2 regions of the Mesorhizobium sp. M0030 genome follow, and region 2 is predicted to be linked to the other one. Evidence: predicted binding sites of a transcription regulator. Region 2 holds the regulator's gene; the other holds the start of a gene.
The links. Region 2 encodes PhoB, which activates phosphate uptake and scavenging genes when phosphate is short. Its sites were predicted from a motif close to TGTCATNNANCTGTCAT; they were not measured.

Region 1 (3,478 bases), on a different contig from region 2:
GACACGGCGATGCGCAATCATGCCTACAAGCAGGCCACAGCGCTTTACGATGCGGTCGGCGCGACGCGCTCCTTCCCGACGCCGCCCTATCCCTCAACCCACAATCTCGGCACCAACCGGATGAGCGAAAAGGCGGAAGACGGCGTCGTCAACAAGCACGGCCAGGCGCACGACATCAAAAACCTGTTCGTGTCGGACGGCAGCCAGTTCACCACCGGCGCGGCTGAAAATCCGACGCTGACGATCGTGTCGCTGGCTATCCGCCAGGCCGAATACATCGCTTCGCAAATGTCGGCCAAGACGATCTGAGCCGTCCTCCCGGATCGCTACGCGGAACGCGCATGGCGCGTTCCGCCCTTTTCCCTAGGACACTATGCGCCGACCGGCTGTCCGTCCTTGCGGCGGATGGCGACGACGGACGGCCGCGGCAATTGGCCATCCCTGAAGTCGGGCCACAGCGTCTGCGCCTTGTCGAGCGTCTCTGCATCTTCCGCAGGGTGCTGCACCGACAGGAACAAAGTCGAGCCGTCCGGCGTGAAGCACGGGCCGGTCGCTTCGGCGCCGTGCGGGCAGGTGAACAGCAGCTTCGGCAGGCCGCGCGCCGCACCTTCGGTGTCGACGCCATAGACGCCGTCCGGCAGGTCGAAATCATTGGCGCCGTCCGTCGCCACCCACAGCCGCCCGGCCGGATCGAAGGTGATGTTGTCGGGGCAGACGAACCAGCCATTGTCCGACGTATCCGGATGGAAGGTGGCGCCGACCTTGGCATCCCTGGGATTGCCGCAGAGCACGAACAGGTCCCAGGCATAGTTTTCGGCCGTGTGGTCGGCGTCCGCGCCGCGGCCGCCGGGCGGGATCAGTTCGACAATATGGCCCCAGAGATTTTCCGGCCGCGTGTTGGCCGGATTGACCTTTGACTGGTCGCGCTTCTTGTTCTTGGTCATCACCGCATAGACGCGGCCGGTCACCGGATTGGTCTCGATGTCCTCGGGCCGGTCCATCGGCGTGGCGCCGAGCGCATCTGCCGCAAACCGCGTCTTCAACAGCACCTCGGCCTGGTCGGCAAAACCGTTCTCGACGGTAAGCTTGCCCTGGCCGTGCACCAACGGCAGCCACGTCATCGAGCCATCGGCATCGAAGCGGGCGACCGACAGCACGCCATCGTCGAGCAGATCGGCGCCGGAGGCCGGGTTGGCCTTGTCATAGGCCTTGGCCGAGACGAAGCGGTACATATATTCGAAATAGTCGTCGTCACCCATATAGACGACAACGCGGCCGTCCTTGTTGAGGACCACGGTCGAGGCCTCATGCGACATGCGGCCAAGTGCCGTGCGCTTCACCGGCCTGGACTGAGGATCGTAAGGGTCGATCTCGACCACCCAGTCGAAGCGGTTGGCCTCGTTCGGTTCCTTGTCGAGGTTGAAGCGGTCATGGAAGCGGCCGCGGCCATAGATGTCGGAGCCGTCGAAGCCGTAACGGTCGAGCAGGTCGGCAGTCGGCGCCTTTTTCGGGTCGCCGCCGAAAATGTCGGACACGCCTTCCTCGCAGGTCAGCACCGTACCCCAGGGGGTGAAACCGCCGCTGCAATTATAGCTGGTGCCGAGCACTTTCGTGCCAGTCGGGTCGGCCGAAGTTTTCATCAGCGCATGGCCGGCAACCGGTCCGGAAACGGTCATTTCGGTGTTGGCGGTGATGCGGCGGTTGAGCGGGCTGTCCGCCACGCTTGCCCACTTGCCGTCCTTCAATTGCACCTCGACGATCGAATGGCCCATCGCGGCCATGCCGAGATCGACCTGTTCCCTGGTCATCGTCTTGCCGGCATCGCCCTCGGTCATCCCCGGAAACATCACATTGGGCGAGATGTATTCGTTGTTGACGCAGAGCAGGCCATGATCGGAATTCACCGTGCCCTTGGGCAGCGGCATGAAGGCGATGTAGTCGCAATTGTAGCCGAAGCGCTTTTCCTGTTCCTCCGCCGCGACCTTGTTGCCGTCGAATTCGGCGAGGCCGGCTGCAAGCGGGTCGCCCCAGCGCGCGACGATGGTCGTCTCATAGCCTTCGGCGGCGGCATGGGTCTTGCCGTAGACCCGTTTCAGCTCGGGAAAGCCGAGCGTCGACTGCGCTGTGGCGGCATGCGTTTCGCCGGCAAACAAGGAGCCGACAAAGCTGCCGCCGGCAATCAGCGCGCCGGAGGCGAGGCTGCCTTTCAAAAGAGACCGGCGCGAGACGCGCTCGGCAATGATTTCGCGGATGACGGGGGAGGATGAAGACGGTGTATTGGCCATGGTGTCTGCCTCTCAGGGTGGATGTTACGGCGCACCGTTGCCCTAGTCTGCTTAGGCAACATTCACATGACATAAGAGGAAGGTTTTGCCGCAACTGGGCGCGGCACTACGCATCGCTCAGCCCTTGGTGCAGGTCGAGGCGGTGAAGGCGCCGTCGGGCTGCTTCAGAATGATGTCGAATGACGGGGCGGTCTCGCCGTCCAGTGTTGCCTGTGTCGTGGAGACGGAGTTGCCACCGGTGGTATAGCCGCCCAGCGGCCCGAGCCAGGTGATCTCGCCATTGGCGTTCATCTGATAGTTGTAGCCTTGCAGCGCCGTTCCGAACGTCACCGGGCCGGTATAGACATTGCCCTTGATAGTGATGTCGCCGAGGTTGAGGAAGGCGCCGAGCAAATAGACCTCGCAATGATAGGTGCCGTCAGGAAGTTTGCCCTCGCTGAAATCGGCGCGCGCGGCGCCGCTCGTTGCCATCAGCAGCAGGATGCAGGAAATGCGTGAGATGCGAGATGTCATGACGTCTCTCTTTTGAAGGGCGAGCTTGCCCTATTTTTGCGCGGTGCCGCAACATTGTTCGCCCGGAACCCACGGCCGGAGATCAAAAACTAGGCATTTGTCTCAATTGGGCGAAAATTAGGCAAAAGTGGTGTGCGCTGCGCAAATTTGCCTCAATCAATTTTTACCGGCTGCCTTTTTGTTTCTCCAGGCTAATATACCAACCGGCTGATAACGCTCGGCTATTCCATCTTTGTGAGCGGCGCCTTCGCGTTTGGCACGGCAGTTGCTTTGCATTGTCGCGGTGCAATCAAACAGCTTGGGAGTCTTCGGTATGAGGGGTAATTTCTCCACAATAACAAAAATGTTTTCGGCGGGCGTGATCGCCGCCGGCCTGTCGATGTCGTCTCCGGCCAAGGCCGCCGAAGACACGATCAAGGTCGGCATTCTGCATTCGCTATCGGGGACCATGGCGATTTCGGAGACGACGCTGAAAGACGCCATGCTGATGCTCATCGAAGAGCAGAATGCCAAGGGCGGTCTGCTCGGCAAGAAGCTCGAGGCGGTCGTTGTCGATCCGGCCTCCAACTGGCCGCTCTTTGCCGAAAAGGCGCGCGAGCTGATCTCGAAGGACAAGGTCGCCGCCGTGTTCGGCTGCTGGACCTCGGTGTCGCGCAAATCGGTGTTGCCGGTGTTCTCGG
Region 2 (3,478 bases):
AAGAAGGCGGCGATCTGGAACGAGGTCAAGGACCGCCTGCAGGAGCCCGGCACCGGCCTGTCCGGCGGCCAGCAGCAGCGCCTGTGCATCGCGCGCGCCATCGCCGTGTCGCCGGAGGTGATCCTGATGGACGAGCCCTGCTCGGCGCTCGATCCGATCGCCACCGCCCGTGTCGAGGAGCTGATCGACGAACTGCGCCAGAACTACACGATCGTCATCGTCACCCACTCGATGCAGCAGGCGGCGCGCGTGTCGCAGCGCACGGCGATGTTCCATCTCGGCTATCTCGTCGAGGAGGGCGCCACCGACAAGATGTTCACCAACCCCGACGACAAGCGCACCCAGGACTACATTACCGGCCGCTTCGGCTGAGCCGTCCGGCGGGTGAATTTTCAGGCACGAGGACCAAGATCATGGGTGAACATACCGTCGCCTCCTTCGATGAAGAGCTCGGGCAGATCAGCAAGCTGATCCGCGACATGGGCGATCTGGCAGGCTCGATGGTCAGCGGCTCGACCAGGGCGCTGCTCAATTCGGACAATGCGCTGGCACAGCGTGTCGTTTCCGACGACGCCATCATGGATGCGCGCCAGCGCGAACTGGACGACCGCGCCATCACGCTGATCGCCAAGCGCCAGCCGATGGCCAACGATCTGCGCGCCGTGGTCGGCTCGATCCGCATGGCGGGCGACCTCGAGCGCATCGGCGACCTCGCCAAGAACATCGCCAAACGCGTCGGCACCGTGGGCTTGAGCGTCACGCCGCGCGACCTCTCGCACTCCATCGACGCCATGGCGCAACTGGTGCTGATCCAGGTGCAAGGCGTCGTCGAGGAATATGCCGCCACCGATGCGGCAGCGCTTGCAAAACTCAGGAATGACGACGAGCGCATCGACGTCAAATACACGTCCGTGTTTCGTGAGCTCTTGACCTACATGATGGAAGACCCTCGCAACATCACCGCCTGCACGCATCTCTTGTTCTGCGCCAAGAATCTTGAGCGCATCGGCGATCATGTCACCAACATCGCCGAAAATGCGTATTATGTGCTGACCGGCCAGCAATTGCCCGCCAATCGTCCGAAGCAGGACGAGACGGCGATGGCCACGCCGGCCTGATGAGGGTGAACTGCCTATGATCGCGCCACGCATCATGGTCGTGGAGGACGAGGAGCCACTAGGCGTGCTCCTCCGCTACAACCTCGAATCCGAAGGCTATCAGGTCGAGGTGGTGACACGCGGCGACGAGGCCGAGATCCGCCTGCAGGAAAACGTGCCCGATCTCCTGGTGCTCGACTGGATGGTGCCCGCTGTTTCCGGCATCGAGCTCTGCCGGCGGCTTAGAGTGCGGCCCGAAACCGAGCGGCTGCCGATCATCATGCTGACCGCGCGCGGTGAGGAAAGCGATCGCGTGCGCGGCCTGTCCACCGGTGCCGACGACTATCTGGTCAAGCCATTCTCGACGCCGGAGTTCATGGCGCGCGTGAAGGCGCTGCTGCGCCGGGCCAAGCCGGAAGTGCTGTCCAGCGTGCTCAAGGTCGGCGACATCGTGCTCGACCGCGAGTCGCACCGTGTCTACCGCAAGAAGAGCGAGATCAGGCTCGGACCGACCGAGTTCCGGCTGCTCGAATTCATGATGCGCCATCCCGGCCGCGTGTTCTCGCGCAGCCAGCTGCTCGACAATGTCTGGGGCGAGACGATCTACATCGACGAGCGAACCGTCGACGTCCATGTCGGGCGCTTACGCAAAGCGGTCAACAACGGCCGCATGCCGGATGTCATCCGTACCATTCGCGGCGCCGGCTACGCGATCAGGGAAGACTAGGATGCTGCGCGTCGCGCCGTTGCCGGCCATTCAGGCGACATGCTTGCCGGATTTGGCCTGAATGCCCGGCGCGAAAATCTCCTGATCGACGAAGCCGAGCGCGCGCATGGCACAGCCTTCGCGGATCAGCGGCAGCTCGTTGGGCTCGGTGTCGAAGGAGATCGATTTCGAGTGCTGGCCGCCGGCGGTCTGGGCGATCGCTTCGCGCAATGCCGGCTCGATCAGGTCGAAGGCGGCGGCGCTGACGCCAACCATGGCGACAGGCGCCGGGTCGATCAGCGCAAACAGGCTGCCGAGGCCGAAGCCGAGCGCCTCACCGGCCTTGCGATAGGCTTCGCGCTCCGGGCCATCGGTTTCGCGGGCGCGCGCGGCGAGTGCGCGCATATCAGCGTCGCCGATATCGACCGGCTCGGCATCTTCGCTCATCATTTTGGCGCTGCGCCAGATGGCGTAGTTTCCGGCATAGGCCTCGACGCAGCCGCGCCGCCCGCAGCGGCAGAGCGCGCCGCCCGGACGGTGGATCATGTGGCCGAACTCGCCGCCCGAGGAATGGGTGCCGGTGAACAGTTCGCCTTTCAGCACCAGCCCCATGCCGATGCCGTGCGACAAGAGGATCGCGATGAAATTGTCGCGGTAGCGCTCGGGCTGGCGCCATTGCAGGGCCACCGCCATCATATTGCAGTCGTTCTCCATGGTGGCAGGAATGCCGAATTCCGCTTCCAACATGTCGGCGAAGGCAATGTCGGTCAGTGGCGTGATTGGCGACCACAGCATGGCCCGCGCCTGCGAATCGGTGATGCCCTGGATGCCCATGGCAATGCGGGCGATGCTCTGGACATCGAGGTCCGGGTCCGCGAGACGCCGCCCGACGATTGCTACGCATTCGCCGATCAGCTCGTCGCGCGGCATGGTCAGCGTGTCGAGCCGGCGCTGTTCTTCCGCGACCACCTGGCCGGCATAGTCGATGACGGTGACGGAGAGGAAGTTCAGCGACAGCACCACGGTCATGACCGCCGCCGCTTCCGGGTTGAGGCCAAGGCCGACCTGCGGCCGGCCGCGTTTCAGCGAGCCGGTCTCGCCAGGCTTGCCTTCAATCAGGATGCCTTCTTGAATTAGATCAGACGAGATTGCCGATATCGTCGAATGGCTGAGGCCGGTGGTCGCCGCAATCTCGGTCCGCGACGGCTGGCCGGCCCGGCGCACGGCCGAAATCACCATCGCACGGTTGCGACGGCGCAGATCGTCGTGGCGGATCCCAACCGACATTTGTTTTCCTCCCGGCCTCCTCGCGCCTCATGATAGTGAAGGCGTTCGACGGCACCAGCCAAATATTGGCAGACGCCGGCAGCCCTGTCATTGTTTATTGCGGAGCTCGAAAAAATTCGGCAACGCCATCAGAATCCATCATAATCGATGTTGACAGTGCCTTATCATTGAACCAGTATTTTTTCGAGGCTCGAAAAAATGGAGCCTCTTTGTGCAGGCCTTCGGGCCGGTTTTGTCGCGCCGTGGGCGGCGCAGGGAGGGTTATAATGAACAGATTTGCAGCCGCCATGCTGGCGGGTGTCGCCATGTCGCTGGCGCTGATGTCGGTCGCGCAGGCGAAGGACAAGGTCATCGGCGTGTCGTGGTCGAACTTCCAGGAAGAGCGCTG

Region 1: the regulator PhoB is predicted to act here: its motif matches at 2,341-2,357, upstream of NKJ80_RS20660 (PhoX family protein).

The regions. Positions count from the first base shown of each region.
Region 1 covers NZ_JAMYVE010000010.1:165,314-168,791, forward strand. The annotation lists gene NKJ80_RS20655 (GMC family oxidoreductase) at 1-309, shown strand, start outside; gene NKJ80_RS20660 (PhoX family protein) at 372-2,285, opposite strand; gene NKJ80_RS20665 (hypothetical protein) at 2,403-2,798, opposite strand; gene urtA (urea ABC transporter substrate-binding protein) at 3,112-3,478, shown strand, end outside.
Region 2 covers NZ_JAMYVE010000009.1:90,324-93,801, forward strand. The annotation lists gene pstB (phosphate ABC transporter ATP-binding protein PstB) at 1-372, shown strand, start outside; gene phoU (phosphate signaling complex protein PhoU) at 414-1,118, shown strand; gene phoB (phosphate regulon transcriptional regulator PhoB) at 1,135-1,824, shown strand; gene NKJ80_RS18855 (ROK family protein) at 1,855-3,090, opposite strand; gene xylF (D-xylose ABC transporter substrate-binding protein) at 3,357-3,478, shown strand, end outside.